4 regions of the Geodermatophilus sp. SYSU D00663 genome follow, and region 2 is predicted to be linked to each of the others. Evidence: riboswitches for the same ligand, from Rfam matches in the RefSeq annotation. Region 2 holds a riboswitch; each other region holds the start of a gene.
The links. A riboswitch is a leader RNA that binds a small molecule or an ion and turns the genes downstream of it on or off. The one in region 2 is predicted to bind cyclic di-AMP.
Positions count from the first base shown of each region.

Region 1: linked by a shared signal. The riboswitch ahead of ACI79Z_RS15165 (aggregation-promoting factor C-terminal-like domain-containing protein) and the one ahead of ACI79Z_RS19725 (transglycosylase family protein) in region 2 are both predicted to bind cyclic di-AMP.
Region 3: linked by a shared signal. The riboswitch ahead of ACI79Z_RS11455 (hypothetical protein) and the one ahead of ACI79Z_RS19725 (transglycosylase family protein) in region 2 are both predicted to bind cyclic di-AMP.
Region 4: linked by a shared signal. The riboswitch ahead of ACI79Z_RS15800 (C40 family peptidase) and the one ahead of ACI79Z_RS19725 (transglycosylase family protein) in region 2 are both predicted to bind cyclic di-AMP.

Region 1 is NZ_JBJGZT010000018.1:72,884-76,079, reverse strand. It holds gene ACI79Z_RS15170 (hypothetical protein) at 140-1,036, shown strand; cyclic di-AMP (ydaO/yuaA leader) riboswitch at 1,188-1,348, shown strand; gene ACI79Z_RS15165 (aggregation-promoting factor C-terminal-like domain-containing protein) at 1,590-2,516, shown strand; gene ACI79Z_RS15160 (class I SAM-dependent methyltransferase) at 2,524-3,183, shown strand.
Region 2 is NZ_JBJGZT010000030.1:25,810-29,005, forward strand. It holds gene treZ (malto-oligosyltrehalose trehalohydrolase) at 1-459, opposite strand, end outside; gene ACI79Z_RS19725 (transglycosylase family protein) at 570-1,169, opposite strand; cyclic di-AMP (ydaO/yuaA leader) riboswitch at 1,173-1,307, opposite strand; gene treY (malto-oligosyltrehalose synthase) at 1,557-3,196, opposite strand, start outside.
Region 3 is NZ_JBJGZT010000012.1:91,007-94,202, forward strand. It holds gene ACI79Z_RS11450 (PIG-L deacetylase family protein) at 1-578, shown strand, start outside; gene ACI79Z_RS11455 (hypothetical protein) at 624-1,214, opposite strand; cyclic di-AMP (ydaO/yuaA leader) riboswitch at 1,473-1,630, opposite strand; RNA gene rnpB (RNase P RNA component class A) at 1,756-2,167, shown strand; gene ACI79Z_RS11465 (dihydrofolate reductase family protein) at 2,609-3,172, shown strand.
Region 4 is NZ_JBJGZT010000020.1:9,579-12,774, reverse strand. It holds gene ACI79Z_RS15805 (M48 family metalloprotease) at 1-251, opposite strand, end outside; gene ACI79Z_RS15800 (C40 family peptidase) at 422-1,612, opposite strand; cyclic di-AMP (ydaO/yuaA leader) riboswitch at 1,629-1,808, opposite strand; gene ACI79Z_RS15795 (hypothetical protein) at 1,965-2,252, opposite strand; gene ACI79Z_RS15790 (D-alanyl-D-alanine carboxypeptidase family protein) at 2,364-3,196, opposite strand, start outside.

The DNA.
Region 1 (3,196 bases), on a different contig from region 2:
GGGCGCGACCGGTCCGGACGCCCCGCGCGCGTCCGTGTCGACCCGTCCGGCCGCACCCGGCGGGTGGAACTCTGTGATCACCCCCGACCGGCGCGCCGGTGGGGGGCCGGATCGGACGGCGCACCGAGGGGGAACCGGGATGTCGCTGCGGGGACGGGGAGCTGCTCCCGACGGGACCGGGGACGGCACCGCGGAGCCGCCTCCGGGACGTGGGCTCGACGGCCTGCTGGGCACCGGGCCGGTGTTCACCGGGGCGGTCCGCGGCTACGACCGCGTGCAGGTGGACGACTACGTCGCCTGGGCCGAGACCGAGCTGCTGGTCCTGCGCCGGGAGAACGAGCACCTGCTCAGCCGCTACGCCGCCGCCTCGGCCAAGCTGCAGAACGCCCGCCGGCGGCTGGCCCAGCTGGTCCGCGAGCGGCAGAGCCTGCCCGGCCCCGAGGACGCGGCCGCGATCGTGCGGCGGGCCGAGGAGGAGGCCGCCGCGCTGACGGCCGCCGCCGAGGAGGAGGCCGGGCGGATCCGCGCCGAGGCGCTCGCCGAGGCGCAGGCCCGGCTGTCCGGGGTGGCCGAGATGCGCGAGGCGGTGCTCGCCGCCCGCGAGCAGACCCGCAGCGAGGCCGCCGCCGTCCTCGAGGCCGCGCGCCGCGAGGCGGCCCGGCTGGAGGAGGCGGCCGCCGCGGAGCGCGAGCGGCGGGACCGCGAGGCCGCCGCGGCACGGGCGCGGGCCGACGCCGAGGCGCTCGAGCGCCGGCACGCCGTCGAGGCCGAGCTCGAGCCCCTGCGCGACGAGCGCGACCGGGCGCGCGACTGGCTGCGCCTGCTGACCGGGCAGCTGGACGAGGCGCTCGCCGTCGTCACCGGCGTCGTGCCCGACGACGTCCCCGCCCTCGGCGACAAGCGGGGGCTGGCCCGACTGGAGGAGTCCGCCGGTGGACTCCGGGCGGAGTCGCGTCCGGCGTCGTCCGGGACGGACGTGTCCGACGTGACACCGCTGCACGGGCCCGGCCGGCCCGAGGTGGCCGCGGCCTCCTGACCAGCGGCGACGCGGGGGCGGGTTCCGGGACGAGGGGGTCCGCCCCACCCGTCACGGCCGCACCTCCGGCCCCGGCGGTTGTCACGAACCGGTAACGACCGTACGGTGGCTGGCGTCCGGCTGGTCGTCAGGTCCCCGTCCTGGGGAGCCCGGCCGGACGCCGCCGAGTCGTGTCCGCGCCCGTGGACGCGAGCCGGGGACCCACCGCAGTACTGGGGTGAATCGCGCCCGCCGAGCTCCGGCCCGGCGCGCGTAGGGCTCCTTCCCGCCCGAACCCGTCAGCTAACTCGGTAGGCGGCTCACGGAAGAAACGGAGAGTCCCCGCATGCCCCGCCTCCGGGCCGAAGCGGCCCGCAGGTGCAGCTGCCCGCGCGCACACCGCGCTCCCGCGTCCGCCTGACGCCGGCCGCCCCTGCCCTGCCGCTCCCTGCGACGACGTCGCCGGGGACCCCGTAGTCCGCGACACCCGTAGCCCCGCGCCGCACGCGCATGCCCGAGGTCCGCCTCCGGGCCCGCTGCCGCGCGCACTCTCCCTCGGAGCCCTCACCCCCTCATGTCCCGCCACGTCCCGAACACGCCTGCCGACGCCCCCGCGACCGTCGAGCTCGCCACCGCCGACACCCCCGACACCGCCGCCGAGACCACGGCCGGCACCGCCACCCGCGAGCTGCCCGCGGTCGCGGACGCCGCCGAGGCCCCCGCCCGCCGGCGCCTGTTCCGCCGCGGCGGCCCGCCGCTGGGCCCGCGCCGCCCGGCCCTCCTGCTCGGCGCCGCCGCCGCCGGCGCGCTGATCGTCGGCGTCGTCTCCACCAGCGGCCCCGCCGCCTCCGCCGGTACCGACACCGCCGGCACCGCGGTCAGCGTCGCCGACGAGCTGGGCATCCCCGAGCAGCAGGCCGCGACCGCCCCCGACCTGACGTCGCTGGCCGACATCGCCGCCTCGCGCGCCGAGCGCAGCGCGCAGGAGGCCGGTGCCGCCCACGCGCAGCTCGCCGCCGAGCAGGCCGAGCGCGACCGCCAGGCCGCCGAGGCCGAGGCCGCCCGCGTCGCCGCCGAGCAGGAGGCCGCCCGCGTCGCCGCGGAGCAGGAGGCCGCCCGCCAGGCCGCCGAGGCGCAGGCCGCCGCCGAGGCCGCCGCCGCGCAGCAGGCCGCCGAGGAGCAGGCCGCCGAGGAGGCCGCGCCCGCCGCGCCCTCCGGCTCCTTCAAGGACTACGCGCTGAGCAAGGTCGGCAGCGGCGAGCAGTTCTCCTGCCTGGAGAAGCTGTGGGGCAAGGAGAGCGGCTGGAACCCCAACGCCCAGAACCCCACCAGCACCGCCTACGGCATCCCGCAGTTCCTGGACTCCACCTGGGCCAGCACCGGGATCGCCAAGACCTCCGACGGCTACCGCCAGATCGACGCCGGCCTGATCTACATCGAGGAGCGCTACGGCTCGCCGTGCGACGCCTGGGCGCACAGCCAGGCCACCGGCTGGTACTGATCGACACGTGATCCATCGAGGGCCGGCCACCCGGGTGGTGCCCGCGGGGTTCGTCCGCGCGCACACCCAGGTGCGCCGGCCCTCGCTCGTCCCCGAGGTGCGGCTGCACGTCGCCGACGACGTCGTCGCCCTGTGGGAGGCGATGGAGACCGCGGCCGGCGGGGCGGGCGGGGAGCCGCCGTTCTGGGCCGCCGCCTGGCCCGGCGGGCAGGCGCTGGCCCGCCACCTGCTCGACGAGCCCGCCACCGTCACCGGCCGCACGGTGCTCGACCTCGGGTCGGGCAGCGGCCTGGTGGCCGTCGCCGCCGTCCTCGCCGGTGCCCGGTGGGTGCTGGCCAGCGACGTCGACCCGTTCTCCCGGACGGCGGTCGGCGTCAACGCCGGCCTCAACGGCGTCGCGGGCATCAGCGTCACCGGCGACGTGCTGGACCGCGAGCCGCCCGCCGTCGACGTCGTCGTCGCCGGGGACGTCTGCTACGACCGGGAGATGACCGGGCGGGTGCTGCCCTTCCTCGACCGGGCGCGGGCCCGCGGCTGCGAGGTGCTCGTCGGCGACCCCGGCCGCCCGTACCTCCCGCACGAGCGGCTGGAGTCGGCCGCGGTGTACGAGGTCCCCGAGACGGAGGGGCCCGGGCTGCGCCGGACGACGGTGTGGCGGCTGCCCTGAGCGCCGCCGGATA
Region 2 (3,196 bases):
CCAGAGGACGCCGTCGTAGCCCCAGTTGTGCGTGCCGTCGAAGCCGTTGACCGGCAGCAGCTCGACGAAGTCGACGCCGAGGTCGGCGAGGTGGCCCAGCCGGTCGATGGCCGAGTCGAGGGTGCCCTCGGGCGTGAACGTGCCGACGTGCAGCTCGTAGACGACGCCGCCGGCGAGCGGGCGCCCGGTCCAGGCGGTGTCGCCCCAGGCGTACGCCGACGGGTCGAACCGGCGGGACAGGCCGTGCACGCCGTCGGGCTGGCGACGCGAGCGCGGGTCGGGGCGCGGCGTGTCGTCGTCGCCGAGCAGGTAGCCGTAGTCGGACTCCGGGCCGGCCTCGACCTCGGCCCGCCACCAGCCGTCGTCGTCGCGGCGCATGTCGTGCACCGTGCCGTCGACCTGCAGGCGCACACGCTCGGGCACGGGCGCCCAGACGGCGAACTCGACGGGTGCGGACATGCGGGGGCCTCCCAGCGGTAGTGCGGCTGACCGGTCCCTCTTGCCCGCTGCGGGCGCGGTCAACCGCGAGCGGCAGCCGGGGGAGCGGGTCCCCCGGCTGCCGCCTCGGGTCACGGCAGCTGCAGGACCTGCCCGACGTGGATGACGTCCGGGTTGCTGACGGTGCCGCTGTTGGCCGACCAGAGGGCCTTCCAGCCGCCCTCGACGCCCTGGTCCCGGGCGATCGTGCCCAGCGTGTCGCCGGACCGCACGGTGTACGAGCCGCCGGACGCCCCGGCGGCGGACTCCCCGGCCCGGGCGGCCGTGTCCGGCTCGGCCGGCGCGGGTGCGGCGGCGGGCGCGGCGGCCGGCGAGCCGGCCTCCGGGGCGCCCGGGTCCAGGCCCTTGCCGCAGGTGGGCCAGGCGCCCGGGCCCTGGACGTCGAGCGTGCGCTCGGCGACGGCGATCTGCTGCGCCTTGGTGGCCAGGTCGGCGCGCGCGGCGTACTCGGTGCCGCCGAAGGCCGCCCAGGTGGACTGGCTGAACTGCAGGCCGCCGTAGTAGCCGTTGCCGGTGTTGATGCTCCAGTTGCCGCTGGACTCGCACTGGGCGACGGCGTCCCAGTCGTTGGGAGCGGCGGCCGAGGCCGGGCCGGCGGTGACGCCGATCGCGGCCGCGGCCACGCCGGTCGTCACGAGGGCACGGCGGAGCAGGGACGTGGACGTGCGCATGGGGGATCTCCGATCCGCCGCCTGCGAGGTGAGCTGTCGGGTTCGGAGCGATCGGTGCCCCGGCCGCACGGCGTGCGGCTTCACCCCGAGGCGCTGCGTCCGGTCCCCCCGTGACCGCGGTGCAGGCGCCGAAGTGGGTCCCCCACCCCCGTCCTGGCTGTGCTCGAGGAACGGAGCCCGGCGGACGGGGTTCGGCGGACCGGCTCCGGCACGCGGCAGTCGGTTGGCCCGCGTGCGGTCGCAAAGGTAACGGGAGCATCACGAGACGGCACACCGGCACCACCCGTCACGGCGTGTCGCCCGGCCCGTGCCGGGCGGCGCGCACGAGATCGCCGGCAGGGGCCGCAGGTCACGGCGGCGCCGGCAGGCGCCGCCGTGACCTCCGTCTCAGTCCCGGACGAGCAGGGCCACCGGCAGCCGGGCCAGCAGCTCGCCGACGGGCGCTCCGCCGGCGTCGGAGACGACCCGCGTGCCGGTGAGCACGTCGCGCCACGCACCGGTCGGCAGCGTCAGCGCGGTGTCGCCCCAGCCGGTGGCGGCCAGCGCCACCGGCAGCCGGGTCGCCACGGTCACCGCGCCGCCCTGCTCCCCGGACCCACGGTCGAAGGCGACGACGTGCTGCGCGGCGGACCCGGTGGCCGCCACGGGGGTGTAGCCGGTGAACAGCTCCGGGGAGTCCCGCCGCAGCCGCAGCGCCCGCGACACGACGAGCAGCTTGGCCGCGCCGGTGTCGTCGACCTCCGGCACCTCCCCGCCGTCGAGCCGGGCCAGCAGCGCGCGCCGCTCGTCGTAGTCGACCGGGCGGCGGTTGTCGGGGTCGACGAGCGAGTGGTCCCACAGCTCGGTGCCCTGGTAGACGTCCGGGACGCCGGGCATCGTCAGCTGCAGCAGCTTCTGCGCCAGCCCGTTGGACCGGCCCGCCGGGCCGATCCGCGCGACGAAGGCCTCGATCTCGCGGTTCGTGGCCTCGTCGTCGTAGGCGGCGTCGACCATCGCGTGCAGCTGCGCCTCGAACGCCTCGTCGACGTCGGTCCACGTCGTCGACTGCCCGGCCTCCCGGGCCGCCTTCTCCGCGTAGGCGTGCGCCCGCTCGCGGGACAGCGGCCACGCGCCGACCAGGTTCTGCCACACCAGGTGCGCCAGCGGCCGGTCGGGCAGCGGGTGGCGGGACAGCCAGCCGCGGACCAGGTCCGCCCACTCCGTCGGCACCTCGGCGAGGACGGCCAGGCGCGCCCGGGTGTCCTCGCTGCGCTTGGTGTCGTGCGTGGTGAGCGTCGTCATCGACTCCGGCTTGCGCTCCAGCCGCCGCGCCTGCGCCTCGTGGAACTCCTCCGGGGTGCTGCCGAAGCGCGCCGGGTCGCCGCCGACCTCGTTGAGCACCACGAACCGCGCCCACCGGTAGTAGGCGCTGTCCTCGACGCCCTTGGCCATCACCGGGCCGCTGGTCTGCTCGAACCGGGTGGCCGCCTCGGTGCCGGCCTGCGCCAGGACCGGGTGCAGCGCGTCGACCGCGGCGACCAGGTCGGGACGGCGGTCGCGGACGTCGCCCACGGCGGCGTCGAGGTGCTCGCGGCCGTCGGGCAGGTAGGTGCGGTAGACGGAGAAGGAGGCCAGCAGCTCGGCCAGCGCCTCCTTCTCCGTCTCCACGTCGACGCCCGGCAGCTCGCCGATGACGCGCACCAGCCGGGCGACCTCGGAGCCGAGGATCCCGTCGGTCACCTCGCGCTTGCAGTCGTGCACCAGCTGCCCGTAGTCGACCGCCCGGCCGGACAGCTCGGTGTCCAGCGCGGTCAGCGCCGCCTCGCCGGCCGGGTCGACCAGGACGTCGTCGACCTCGGCCAGCGCGTCGTAGCCGGTGGTGCCGGCCGCCCGCCAGCTCTCCGGCAGGTCCTCACCGGGCTCGAGGATCTTCTCGACCACCGTCCACCGGCCGCCCGACGCCTCGGCCAGCCGGTCCAGGTACTCCTTGGGGTCGGCCAGGCCGTCGGGGTGGTCGATGCGCAGCCCGTCGACGGCGCCGTCGGCCA
Region 3 (3,196 bases), on a different contig from region 2:
GCGAGGCCGGCATCGCCGGGCTGCCGCCGGAGGCCGCCGGGCCGCTGCGCGAGCGCGAGCAGCGGGCCGCGGCCGCGGTGGTCGGCGTGTCGGTGGTCGAGTTCCTCGGCCACCCCGACGGGCGGCTGACCGAGGGGCTGGACCTGCGGCGGGCGGTCGCGGCGGCGATCCGGCGGCACCGCCCCGACCTCGTGGTCACGCTGCACTTCGGCGACACGTGGACGCCGCCGGGCGCCCCGCTCGGCTACTGGAACAGCGCCGACCACCGGGTGCTGGGCCGGGCGGTGGTCGACGCCGTCGGCGACGCGGCCAACGAGTGGATCTTCGCCGAGCTCGCCGACCCGGAGCCCTGGCGCGGGGTGCGCTGGACCGCCGTCTCCACGCCGGTGGGGGTCACGCACACCGTCGACGTGACCGACGTCGTCGACCGGGCGGTGGCCTCGCTGGCCGAGCACCGCCGCTACCTGCAGGCGCTGTCGGCCGACCCGGTCGAGGAGCAGGCACGGCGACAGGTCGACACGGCGACCCCGGTCGTCGACGGCCGGCGGGTGGCCGGCTTCGCGCTGTACGCCGGCTGAGGCGGACGCGGCCCCGGGGTGCGCCCGGGGCCGCGTCCGGGCCGGTCAGGGGTTGAAGCTCACGTGGACGTGGTCCATGTGGTTGGCGGTGGGGGACCCGCGGTCCTCCATCGCCCGCCAGCCGGAGCTCCCGATCACGAAGATCCGCTGCTTCCAGATGACGTAGTCGACGCCCATGCGCGCGGCGTTGTCGAGGACGTACTGGGCGACGGCGTTCCCCTTGGCGGAGTCGGCGTAGACCATGAAGTCCGCGGCGAGCTGCTGGGTGGGGGAGTGCCCGGGGCGGGTGAGCACGGTGGACACCCCGCACTGCTGCACGACCTCGGCGACGACGGGGCGGACGTGCGCCGCCCAGGCGCTGTAGGAGGTCGAGGAGGCGGTCGGCGCGCCGGTGAGGTTCGTGGACACCGCCGCGGGGGCGGCGGGGGCGGCTGCCGGTGCGGCCGCGGGGGCGGCGGGGGCCGCGGGCGCGGGCGCCGCGGCTCCTCCCCGGTCCTGGGACCAGCCGTTCGACCCGTCCCGGCGGGGGCCGTCCCAGTCGGCCTGGGCCACCGACTGGCCGCTGAGGCCGAAGGCGACGGCGAGGGCGCCGGCCGTGAGGGTCCGGCGGATCGTGCGCTTGCTGTTCGAGGGCATGACGAGGAGAGCTCCTGACGTCGGTTCCGCGTGGCGCCGTCCGTGGCTCGGCGGTCACCCGTCGCGTGGGGGGACCTGCGGGACGGGCCGGGACGCGGCCGGGCGGCGGGCGGCTGCTGGAGGGCAGGCCGACGCGAGGCCGGTCGTTTCCGGTCCGTGGAGGCGCGGCGACCGGCGGAGGTGGGCGGGTCGCGGCGCTCGTCGCAGAGTGCGGGGCACGCCGGGGCAGGCGCCGTCGGCGCACCCCGTGGTGGTTCTCCGTTCTCCCGTGGCCGCCTACCGGGTCAGCTGACGGGTTCGGGCGGGGAACTGCGCCCTACCCCCTCCCGGGTCCGGGAGGTGGGACTCACCCCGGTGGTGCGGTGGGTCCCCGGCTCACGGCCACCGCGGTGGCCGCGACTCGGCGGCACCCGGCTCGGTTCCCCCGGTGGAGGACGTGACGACCGGCCGGACGGAGCCACCGTAGGAGCGTCCGCGGGAGCCCGCAGCGCGGACTGAGCAGTTCCGCTGAGGGGGTCCGTAGACTGGTCGGCACGACGGACGAGTCGGCCGGGCGGTCGCGTCGGCGGGGGAGACCCCGTCGCCGAGGAACGTCCGGGCTCCACAGGGCAGGGTGGTCGCTAACGGCGACCCGGGGTGACCCGCGGGACAGTGCCACAGAGAACAGACCGCCAGCAGTCCGCTGCTGGTGAGGGTGAAACGGTGGTGTAAGAGACCACCAGCGCACCGGGTGACCGGTGCGGCTCGGTAAACCCCACCCGGAGCAAGGTCGAGAAGGGGCGGTGGCCGGGCGACCGGACACCGTCCTGCGCAGGCGTTCGAGGGCTGCCCGCCCGAGCCTGCGGGTGGACCGCTCGAGCCCGCCGGCAACGGCGGGCCTAGATGGATGACCGCCCATCGGGAGGCCGCGAGGCGCCCGAGGACAGAACCCGGCGTACAGGCCGACTCGTCCGTCGCCCGCCGTGACCTGCGGGTCTGCGGTCAGGGCGCGGCGCCGGTCCGCGCGGGGTCCGCCGCTCGGCCGGGAACGGGGTCGGCGGCGGCCCTCGGCCGGTCGCCGGAGCCGGGCCAGAGGTGGCTGACGTCGGTCGGTCACGGCGATCGTCGGCCGAGGTCGGCTCGCCCTCTTCCCGGCTGCGGCTGCTGACGACGATCGGCTCCGGGATGATCCGGCTCGCGTCACGCGGCCCCTGCGACCCGGCGGCGTGGACGTCGAGCGGCCGGACGACGAGGCGGCGACCCGTCCCACGGGGCGCTGTGCCGGTCGTCGTCCCTCCTCGTACGCGGCATCCGCTCGGCGCGGTGGTCGACCGGCCCTGGGTGTGGTCCGACCGGTCAGTTCTCCGTGCCGTGTCGGTCCGTACGCCGAACACCGACCCACGGGAGGCCACGCGATGCGGAGACTGACCTTCGCCATGAACCTGAGCCTGGACGGCTACGTCGCCGCGCCCGGCGACGACCTCGGCTGGAGCGTGCCGAGCGACGAGCTGTTCCAGTGGTGGTCCGACCGGGTGGAGGCCACGGGCCTGGCGCTGTACGGGCGCAGACTGTGGGAGACGATGAGCTCCCACTGGCCGACCGCCGACCGGCAGCCCGGCGCCACACCGGCGCAGATCGAGTACGCCCGCCGTTGGCGGGACATGCCGAAGGTGGTGTTCTCCTCGACGGCCAGCGCGGTCGACGGGAACGCCCGCCTGGTCACCGGCGACGCCGTCACCGAGATCACCCGGCTCAAGGCCGGGGACGGCGGTCCCATGGACGTCGGTGGCGCCACCCTCGCCGCGGCGGCCATGCGGGCCGGGCTGATCGACGAGTACGCGCTCGTCACCCACCCGGTCCTGGTGGGCGGCGGCACGCCGTTCTTCCCGGCCCTGGACGACCGGGTGGACCTGGACCTGGTGGAGACCCGGACGTTCCGCGGCGGCGTGCTCCTGACCAGGTACGAGACCAGGCGCTGAACAGCCGGCCCCGGATCGGCAGGC
Region 4 (3,196 bases), on a different contig from region 2:
GGACGGATGTCGGCGGCGAGGGCCTCGGCGCGGCGGACGACCTCGGCGGGCAGCCCGGCGTCGTCGGTGACCGGGGAGGCGCCGCCGGGCGGGGTGGGCAGCGGCGTCCAGGGCGTCCGGAGCGCGATGACGAGGACGAGCGCCGCGCCGAGCACGAGCGCGACCAGCAGCGCGGCCCGGCGGGAGCCGGTGCGGTCTGGCCGGGTGGCCTCGGGGCCGGGGCGGGTGCTCGTCCCGCCCGCCCTGCCCACCCGGCCGATCCTAGGCGCGCGCCGGTGCCGCACCGTGCGCTCCCCCGGCGGACGCCGAGGGCCGGCGACCCGTCCGGGTCACCGGCCCTCGGCCTCGCGACGTGCTGGAACGGCCTCCCTGCAGGGGCCCGCCGGGAGCTCGCGAGCGGTGGGGGCGGGGAGGTCCTCCGTCAGGCGATGCGGCGCATGGCGGTGATGCCGCCCATCGAGTCGACCGACACGACCTTCACCGGCTGCCCCGACGTGGAGGCGTGCACCATCTGGCCGTTGCCGATGTACATCGAGACGTGGCTGACCGGGCTGTAGTAGAAGATCAGGTCACCCGGCTGCAGGTCCGCCCGCGAGACGGCGGTGCCCATGCGCGACTGCATGCTGCTGGAGTGCGGGAGGCTGATGCCGGCCGCGGCGTAGGCGTACTGGGTCAGGCCCGAGCAGTCGAAGGCGTTCGGCCCGCCGGCGCCCCACACGTAGGGGTCGCCCACCTGGGCCAGCGCCGTCTGCACCGCGGTCTGCGCGGCACCGCTGCCGCCGCTGCCCGCCGACGGCGCCGGGGCCGGAGCGGGGGCCGCGGCCCGCGTGCCCGCGGTGGCCGGCGCGCTCTCCCCACCCGCGCCGCCGTCGGCGCCGGGCCCGGCCTGCGCGCCGGCGGCCAGGCCGGCCTCCTGCGCGGCGAGCGCCGCCTGCCGCTGCGCCTCGGTGAGCGCGGCGAACTGCGCCTGGTATTCCGCGATGTCGCCCTGGAGCTGCGCCTCCTGGGCGCTCAGGTCGTCGAGGGTGCGCTGCGCCTCGGTCTCGGCGGCCTCGGCGTCGGCCTGCGCCTGCCGGGCGGCGGCGGCCGCCTCGTTCACCTGGTCGAGGACCGAGGTGGTGTGGTCGGCGATCTGGCCGAGGGTGGCCAGCGAGGCGACGAAGTCCTCGGCCGAGTCGCTGGTCATCAGCAGGTCGAGCCCGGCGAAGCCGTCGCCGTTGCCGGCGGTGTAGGCGCTGCGGGCCACCTCGCGGATCCGGCCGTCGAGGTCCTGCAGCCGGTCCTGCGCCTCGGCGGCGGCCCGGTCGGCCTCGTCGGCGGCGGCCTGCTGCTGGGCGAGGACCTCGCGGGCCTCGTTGACCTGCTCGGTGACGACCTCGAGCCGGTGACCGGCCTCGGCGGCGAGCTGGGCGGCCTGCTCCGGGGTGCCGGCCCGCTCGGGGTCGGCGGCCGCGGTGCCGGACAGCAGGGTGAGGGTCAGCGCGGCGGTGGTGCCGACCAGGGTGACCCGGCCGAGGCGGCGGGCCTGCGACGGGCGGTGCGGGCCGGCGATCCGGGTGGTGGGTGTGGACTTCTCGCGTGCATGCCCCAGGGCAGGGCGGGGGGTCGCCACGGGCGGCGGCTCTCCGTTTCTTCCTCAGCAACCGCCTACCGAGTTAGCTGACGGGTTCGGGCTGGGAAGACGTGCCCTATCTCCGCGCCCCGGTCGGGACCGGCGCGCGCGAGAACTCACCCCAGTGCTGCGGTGGGTCCCCGGCTCACCTCGCGCACCTCCGGGAGGGCGTCCGGTGACTCGGCGGTGTCGGCCGAGGTCACCCTGCGTCGGGTGACGACCACCCGGCCGGACGGCGCCACAGTACGGACGTGATGCAGTTGTGACAAACGGGGGGTGCGGGAACTGTGAGGACACACACGGTCAGCAGCCGCGCCACTCCGGTGCGTACCTGATCGGGTGTCCGCGCCGGTCAGCCCGTGCGCCGGCGCCCGTCCCGCGACGGCCGGTGCCGCAGGGGCGGCACCAGGCCGCCCTCGGCCAGCGCCCGCACGGCCCGCCGCTCGACGTCGTCGAGCTCCACGACCACGCCCGGGCGCGGCAGTGCGCCGTCCGCCGTCCGGGCCGCCGGGACGGGGGGCACCGGCAGCAGCACGGGGCCGGTGTCCCGCTCCGCGGGCGGGGCGCCCAGCAGGGCGGTGACGACGCAGTCGGCGCAGCCGGCGCCGCGCGCGGTGCACGAGTCGCAGTCGATGAGCATGGCCGTGTCCCTCCGGTGCCCCGGCCGCGCCGCCCGGTGCCGGGCCGCGGTCGGGACGGGTCTCCCTGTCGGTCGACCAGCACGCTAGGGACGGCCACCGACAGTCCCGGCTCAGCCGCCCGCGTACTCCCAGTGCCAGGGCTCCTCGCGGCCGTTGCCCGGGTCGGCCCAGGTCGGGTGCAGCCACCCGAACCGGCCGGCGTTGGCGACCATCCACGCGTACTGCGGCGTGCCGAAGCCGTCGATGCCGCCGCACAGGTCGACCGCCAGCCCCCAGCCGTGGTTGCTGGTGCCCGGGACCGCGGCCAGCGCCGGCTTCTCCCCGTACAGGCGGACCTGGCCGGCGTAGGTGCGGTAGGAGTCGGTGATGCAGATCGGCTGCCCGAACGCCGACGCGAACGCCGCGCTCATCGCCCGCCAGGCCGCCGCGGCGTCGCAGCGCAGCGAGTGGCCGCCCACCCCGATCGGGCACAGCGCGCTCGGCGGGATGAGGCCGTTGGGGTAGCCGCCCCAGGCCCGGGCGCCGTCGAAGCTCGGCGGGTAGACGGTGTTGCCGCACTCGACCCGCAGGGCTCCGCCGACCGGACCGGGGGCGGGCACCTCCGGCCGCGGGCCGAGGCTCGGCCGCCCGACGTGGACCACCTGGTCGGCCGGCAGCCGGCGGACGACGACGGCGCCGGCCCGCGCGTCGGCGGCGAGCACGGTCTGCGCGTCCAGCGCGATGCCGACGTGCCCCAGGCCCGCCTCAGGGGTCCCGAGGAAGACCAGGTCGCCGGGCAGGACGTCGGCCGGGTCGACGGGCGTGGTGACCGCGAACAGGCCGGCCTGGTCGGCGGGCAGGTCGATGCCCGCGTCGCGGTAGACGGTGGAGACCAGCGAGCCGCAGTCCCAGGAGTCCGGGCCGGCCGTCCCCGGCGCGTAGGGCCGGCCCAGGGCGTCCATGG